DNA from 2 places in the Viridibacillus sp. FSL H8-0110 genome. Region 2 is predicted to be linked to the other one. Evidence: a T-box and tRNA genes for the amino acid it is inferred to sense, from the RefSeq annotation. Region 2 holds a T-box; the other holds one or more tRNA genes.
What was found. The T-box of region 2 lies ahead of thrS (threonine--tRNA ligase). A T-box ahead of a tRNA ligase gene usually reads a tRNA of that ligase, here a tRNA-Thr.
Positions count from the first base shown of each region.

Region 1: it has a tRNA-Thr gene. The T-box ahead of thrS (threonine--tRNA ligase) is inferred to sense a tRNA for this amino acid. The anticodon was not compared.

Region 1 is NZ_JBBOPJ010000001.1:109,551-113,047, reverse strand. Features, by position in the region: gene rocF (arginase) at 114-1,019, opposite strand; tRNA gene MHH98_RS00600 (tRNA-Lys) at 1,321-1,393, opposite strand; tRNA gene MHH98_RS00595 (tRNA-Gln) at 1,407-1,481, opposite strand; tRNA gene MHH98_RS00590 (tRNA-Tyr) at 1,514-1,597, opposite strand; tRNA gene MHH98_RS00585 (tRNA-Val) at 1,608-1,683, opposite strand; tRNA gene MHH98_RS00580 (tRNA-Glu) at 1,711-1,785, opposite strand; tRNA gene MHH98_RS00575 (tRNA-Thr) at 1,930-2,002, opposite strand; tRNA gene MHH98_RS00570 (tRNA-Asn) at 2,016-2,090, opposite strand; rRNA gene rrf (5S ribosomal RNA) at 2,928-3,043, opposite strand; rRNA gene MHH98_RS00560 (23S ribosomal RNA) at 3,172-3,497, opposite strand, start outside.
Region 2 is NZ_JBBOPJ010000001.1:2,954,197-2,957,693, reverse strand. Features, by position in the region: gene MHH98_RS14800 (solute carrier family 23 protein) at 1-756, shown strand, start outside; gene MHH98_RS14795 (phosphoribosyltransferase family protein) at 774-1,313, shown strand; T-box leader at 1,409-1,649, shown strand; gene thrS (threonine--tRNA ligase) at 1,982-3,497, shown strand, end outside.

The DNA.
Region 1 (3,497 bases), 2.8 Mb from region 2:
TTCATAAGAAACTCTTCTTTTCAGGACTTAATTACTTGCCAATAAGTTCCCATTTCAAAAAAACCTAAACTTTTCAGCAATTATAAAAGGACGGGCATGCCCGTCCTTTTACATTACATTAATTTTTCACCGAATAACGATCCCATTAAAGCAACTGCTACATCTGCTGTTTTATTTTTTTCATCTAGGATTGGATTTACTTCTACAAATTCAGCTGAGGTAATCATTTCTGATTCATATAACATCTCCATCGCTAAATGGCTTTCACGATATGTAATACCTCCTGGAACAGGCGTCCCAACTCCTGGCGTGTAAAGCGGGTCTATTCCATCTAGATCCAGTGACAAATGCAATCCATCTACATTTTTCCCTCTCAAATAAATAATTGCATCTTGAATAACTTTAGTCATTCCCACTCTATCAATTTCATGCATGGTGTACACTTTAATTCCTTTTTCTTTTATTAATTCACGTTCCCCTGGATCCACCGAGCGAGCACCTATAATTACAATATTCTCAGGTTTCACTTTTGGAGCATAATCACGAATGTTTACCAGCTTTTCATGACCAAGTCCAATACTTACAGCTAGTGGCATACCATGAATATTACCAGATGGTGAAGTATCACCTGTATTCAAATCTGCATGTGCATCATACCAAATAACTCCTAAATTCTCATAATGGTCTGATAAACCTGCAAGTGTGCCTATTGCAATACTATGATCTCCACCAAGCACAAGCGGAAAATGATTTTGTAAAACGACATCATGTACCTTATTTGCAAGCTTTGTACTGGCTTCAGTTACAGCTGATAAATTTCGTAAGTTTGTATCAGCTGATACCTCACGCTCAGATATCCCAATCTCAATATCACCCTCGTCTATCACTTCATAGCCCATTGCTTCTAATCTTTCTACAGCGCCCGCATATCGGATCGCACTTGGTCCCATATCAACCCCACGACGTGTTTGACCAAGATCCATTGGTACACCTATTAATGAAACATTTAATTTATGCATTATTTTATTCCCCCTTTGTGTATTACCTATATTGTAAATGCTAGAATCATGTTGGCTCAACCCCACAAAATTCTGAATATTTATACAAAATATTAAACACTTAAATAGAGAACAAAGTTGCAACAAAAGTAAGTACTACACTATTGTTCAAATTGAATTTATCAGTAGTTATACAAAGTTACGCACTCTATTAAAAATACCCCTTGAAAAGTATAGGGGACCCCTTATTTTTTTACACTACTAACCACAAAAAAACCTCTCTCTACAAAGTGTAGAAAGAGGTTGAAATTTTATATGAAAGTGAGCCATGTAGGATTCGAACCTACGACCCTCTGATTAAAAGTCAGATGCTCTACCAACTGAGCTAATGGCTCATAAAATTAAAAATGGCTGGGGTACCTGGATTCGAACCAGGGCATGACGGAATCAAAATCCGTTGCCTTACCGCTTGGCTATACCCCAACAATGAATAATGAATATTTTATATAAAAAAATGGTGGAGGGGGACGGATTCGAACCGCCGAACCCGAAGGAGCGGATTTACAGTCCGCCGCGTTTAGCCTCTTCGCTACCCCTCCGAAAAAAATATGGTGGAGGATGACGGGATCGAACCGCCGACCCCCTGCTTGTAAGGCAGGTGCTCTCCCAGCTGAGCTAATCCTCCATGGATATGTAAAATAATTTTTAAAAATGGTGACCCCTACGGGATTCGAACCCGTGTTACCGCCGTGAAAGGGCGGTGTCTTAACCGCTTGACCAAGGGGCCATTAATGCTGTACTGCTTAAAACAGGACAAGAATTATATTAACACTATTTAAATAAAAATGCAATACTTTATTTAAAAAATATTAAAAAATTCATCTTACTAAACAAAATTCGATATTTTTCTACTTCTGGATAAATAATTGAAAGCTTCCAACCGGGCTCGAACCGGTGACCTCTTCCTTACCATGGAAGCACTCTACCTGCTGAGCTATGGAAGCATAGACAAAAAAATGGCTCCGAAGGTAGGACTCGAACCTACGACCGATCGGTTAACAGCCGATTGCTCTACCACTGAGCTACTTCGGAACAATAATATTATCGCTTCTTTAGATGTTACTTTTATCGAACACAAATATTATTATAACAGCATATTAAAACATTTCAAGCTATTTAAGGAAAAAAGTTTTAATTATTATGCATTTAAATATACCTATATTTTTTACAGCAATTCTAACTATCATAAAAACCCTATTTAAGCGTTTTAAGGCGTTTTAAGCGTAATCTAACGTTAGATTACCAACATATATCGATTATGCTCCTAAAGGCTATTAAAATGATATTTTCATAACAATTGGTGGACTATTTTCAATTTGGATTCTTATACTTTTATACACAAACTCCACTTTTCTGTATAATTCCTGCGCAACTATATTACCATCATTAGCTGCTAGAACTATTCCATTAATAAGCGGATATTTTCCTTTTATATACATCGGTAACTGAGATAGTATGTTTGTTGCATAACCTTTTCTATAATACAAATAATTTGTTAAGCATGAGCCTAATAAAATTGTATTGGAATTATCTGAATATGACTACACATCCAAATTATTATGTAAAACAAAGAAACTCAGCATTTCACAATTATAAAATGCAATAATTGGATGCCTGTCTATATCCGTTTTACACAACTCAAGAGTAGCTAATGGCGGATTTGTAAATTGGAGCTGATATTCAGTGATTCAATACTTATCTAATAACTCTGCACATCGATTGTATATGAAAATAAGTTGAAAACGAATTATCTGATGATAAAAAGTTCCATACGCAATATGGAGAAATCAAGAATTCCACAACCCTACCTATTATAACTATTTTCTAAATAAAAAAGCACAACTGATTAAATCAGCTGTGCTTTGATGTGCCTAGCAACGTCCTACTCTCACAGGGGGAAACCCCCAACTACCATCGGCGCTAAAGAGCTTAACTTCCGTGTTCGGCATGGGAACGGGTGTGACCTCTTTGCTATCGTCACTAGACTATTTTAAGACAAGAATTATTATATCACTTCACTTAGCTAAAAGCAAGTGTTTTTTAAACTTTTTTAATAAGTTTTTCTTGTTCTCTCAAAACTGGATAAATTACATTGAAGTTTGTTAAGTAAAATTTGGTTAAGTCCTCGATCTATTAGTATTCGTCAGCTCCGTATGTCGCCACACTTCCACCTCGAACCTATCTACCTCATCGTCTTTGAGGGATCTTACTTACTTGCGTAATGGGAAATCTCATCTTGAGGGGGGCTTCATGCTTAGATGCTTTCAGCACTTATCCCGTCCACACATAGCTACCCAGCGATGCCCTTGGCAGAACAACTGGTACACCAGCGGTGTGTCCATCCCGGTCCTCTCGTACTAAGGACAGCTCCTCTCAAATTTCCTACGCCCACGACGGATAGGGACCGAACTGTCTCACGACGTTCTGAACCCAGCTCGC
Region 2 (3,497 bases):
ATCGGACCAGTTATAACAAATGGTATGATGGCTGGTGTTGGCATCATGCTCGTGAAAGTATCCCTTGATATGACGAAAAATCATAAAGCAGTTGGGATCTCTTCTTTTGTCGTTGCAATCATTACATATATGGTTACAAAAGATCTAGTCTATACCATTCTTTTCTCAGTTATTATTTCAAGTGTTGTTGGTCATTTTACACAACAGGAAAAGACAACACAACAACCAGTGAAAGAAAAATTCGTTTTACAAAAGTTAACGCTTAATATTTCAGTTATTCGCGGAGCACTTGCGATGGTTACGTTAAATATTGGTGCCAATATCGCATTTGGTAAAATTAATGGTGCATTAGCAAATCAAGAGGTTAATGTCGATCATTTAACGGTTATTAGTAGCGTTGCAGATATGGTATCTGCCTTATTTGGCGGGGCACCAGTTGAAGTTGTAATTTCTGCTACTGCAAGTGCGCCACATGCGGTGTTTGCAGGTGTTTTGATGATGGTTATGATGGGTGTTATTTTATTATGTGGTCTACTGCCGAAAATTGGCCGTTTTATTCCGAGTTCAACAATTGCTGGCTTTTTATTCGTTCTAGGTGCAATTGTCACTTTACCAGGTAATGCGACAGCTGCATTTGCTGGTGGCGGGGATTCTGCTATTGTTGGTGGTATGACGATGGTTGTTACAGCCATATCTGATCCGTTTTTAGGTATGCTTTCAGGATTGATTATTGAATTTTTATTATCTATATTTTAATATAAGGAGCTATTAAAATGACGAACACATACACTTTACAAGTAGCAGGTTTAGAAAGAGATTTACCAATCATTCGATTAACAGAAAATTTAAGTATTGCTAGCTTTGTTATTTTAGGTGATGCAGAACTTTTAAGAGAAGCTTCACCATTATTAGTAGACAAGCTTCCTGAGGTGGATGTTATTGTAACAGCTGAAGCAAAGGGGATTCCATTAGCTTATGAAGTTACTAATCAATTAGGATTATCAGCTTATTATGTTGCACGAAAAACAGTTAAACCATATATGCAAAATCCATTGATGAATGAAGTGCATTCGATTACAACACAAGCAAAACAAACATTGTGCTTTGATCAAAAAGACGCGCTAGAGATTAAGGGAAAACGCGTTGCGATTATTGATGATGTGATTAGCACCGGGGAGTCTTTAAGAGCATTAGAAGAACTTGTTGAATTAGCTGGAGGAAATGTAGTAGCAAAAGCGGCCATCTTAGCAGAAGGAGATGCGGCTAAACGCGAGGATATTATTTTCTTAGAAGAATTACCACTTTTTGATTAAATAACCGATGGATTTTATTGAAAAATTCGTGAAAAATAAATAAATTTCTATTGACTAATGGGAAATAATACTATATAGTGGTAAAAATTATAATAATGAATGCAATGACAAGGATATGAGTATTTCATAACGGTTTATAGAGAGGGAAGGCTAGGCTGGAAACTTCCTAATACGGATGAATTATTTACCACCTTGGAGCAGTATTGGTGAAAAAAGAGTAATCAGTACCGTAGAAGCAACGATAATGCTTACACAAAGCCATCAATATGTAACTTATTGAGTTATGAGATGGAAATTTGGGTGGAACCACGGGTATTATACACACTCGTCCCTTCATGAGGGATGAGTGTGTTTTTTGTTTTTTTAAAAAAATATAGAATGCAATGATAAGGACACGAGTAATTCTAACCGCTTTACAGAGAGGGAAGGCAAGGCTGAAAACTTCCTAATGCGGATGAATTATTTACCACCTTGGAGCAGTATTGGTGAAAAAGAGTAATCAGTACCGTAGAAGCAACGATAAAGCTTACACAAAGCCATCAATATGTAACTTATTGAGTTATGAGATGGGAATTTGGGTGGAACCACGGGTATATGACACGCACTCGTCCCTTTATATAGGGATGTGTGCGTGTTTTTATTTTATAAAAAAATAGGAGTGAAGTGTTATGAGTCAAAAGGAAGTTTTGATTAAGTTTCCAGATGGACATCAAAAGCAGTATGTGCAGGGAGTATCATTAGGTGAAATTGCTAGTTCTATTAGTTCTAGTCTAAAAAAGAAATCGGTGGCGGGAGAAGTCAATGGCACACGATATGATTTGAATCGTAATATTACACATGATGCAGAAGTGGAGTTATTTGATTTAGAGTCAACAGCTGGTATAGAGATTATGAGGCATACTTCAGCTCATGTATTAGCTCAAGCAATTAGACGATTGTATGGTGATGTGAACTTAGGAGTAGGGCCAGTGATTGACAATGGTTTTTATTATGATGTTGATATGGAATGTATTATTACAGTGCAGGATTTAGCGAAAATAGAGAAAGAAATGTCTAAAATAATCGCTGAAAACATAGAGATTGCACGTGTTGAATTGTCACGTGAAGAGGCGAAAAAACTTTTTCAAAAAGATCCATTAAAGCTAGAGCTATTAGAAGACATTCCTCAAGATGAAATAGTAACAGTATATCGCCAAGGAGAATTTGTAGATTTGTGTCGAGGTCCGCATTTACCAGCAACTCGATTTATTAAAGCATTTAAATTAACACATATTTCAGGGGCATATTGGCGAGGGGATAGTAACAATAAAGTACTACAACGTATATATGGTGTGGCCTTTGCTACAAAAGAAAAGATGGAAGAATATTTTCATTTTGTAGAGGAAGCGCAAAAAAGAAATCATCGTAAACTAGGGAATGAATTAGAGTTATTTATGTTCTCTGAGGAAGCACCAGGTATGCCATTTTACCTTGCTAATGGGCAAATTATTCGAAATGAATTAGAAGTGTTTTTACGTAAGCTTCAGCATCAATATGATTATCAAGAAGTACGCACGCCATTTATGATGAATAAAAGATTATGGGAGCAATCCGGACATTGGGATCATTACAAAGAAAACATGTATTTTACAGAGGTAGATGATCAAGAATTTGCTTTGAAACCAATGAATTGTCCGGGACATATGCTGATTTTCAAAGATAAACGTCGGTCATATCGTGAACTTCCGATTCGAATGGCTGAATTTGGTCAAGTGCATCGACATGAATTTAGTGGAGCATTAAATGGTTTATTACGTGTTCGAACATTCTGCCAAGATGATGCACATATTTTTGTCAGACCGGATCAAATTGAAAATGAAATTTTACTAGCCTTACGTTTAATTGATCGTGTATACAAAACATTTGGTTTTGAATATGACATTGAATTATCAACACGTCCAGAAGATTTTATGGGAAGTGTGCAATTATGGGATCAGGCAGAAGCATCTCTTGAAAGAGTATTAAAAAACCTTGGCTATCCATACAAAATCAATGAGGGAGACGGTGCGTTTTATGGACCTAAGATTGATATTCATATTAAAGATGCGATTAAACGTAGCCATCAATGTGCAACAGTTCAACTTGATTTCCAACTACCAGAGAAGTTTGATTTAACATATATTGATGAACAAAATCAGAAGGTAA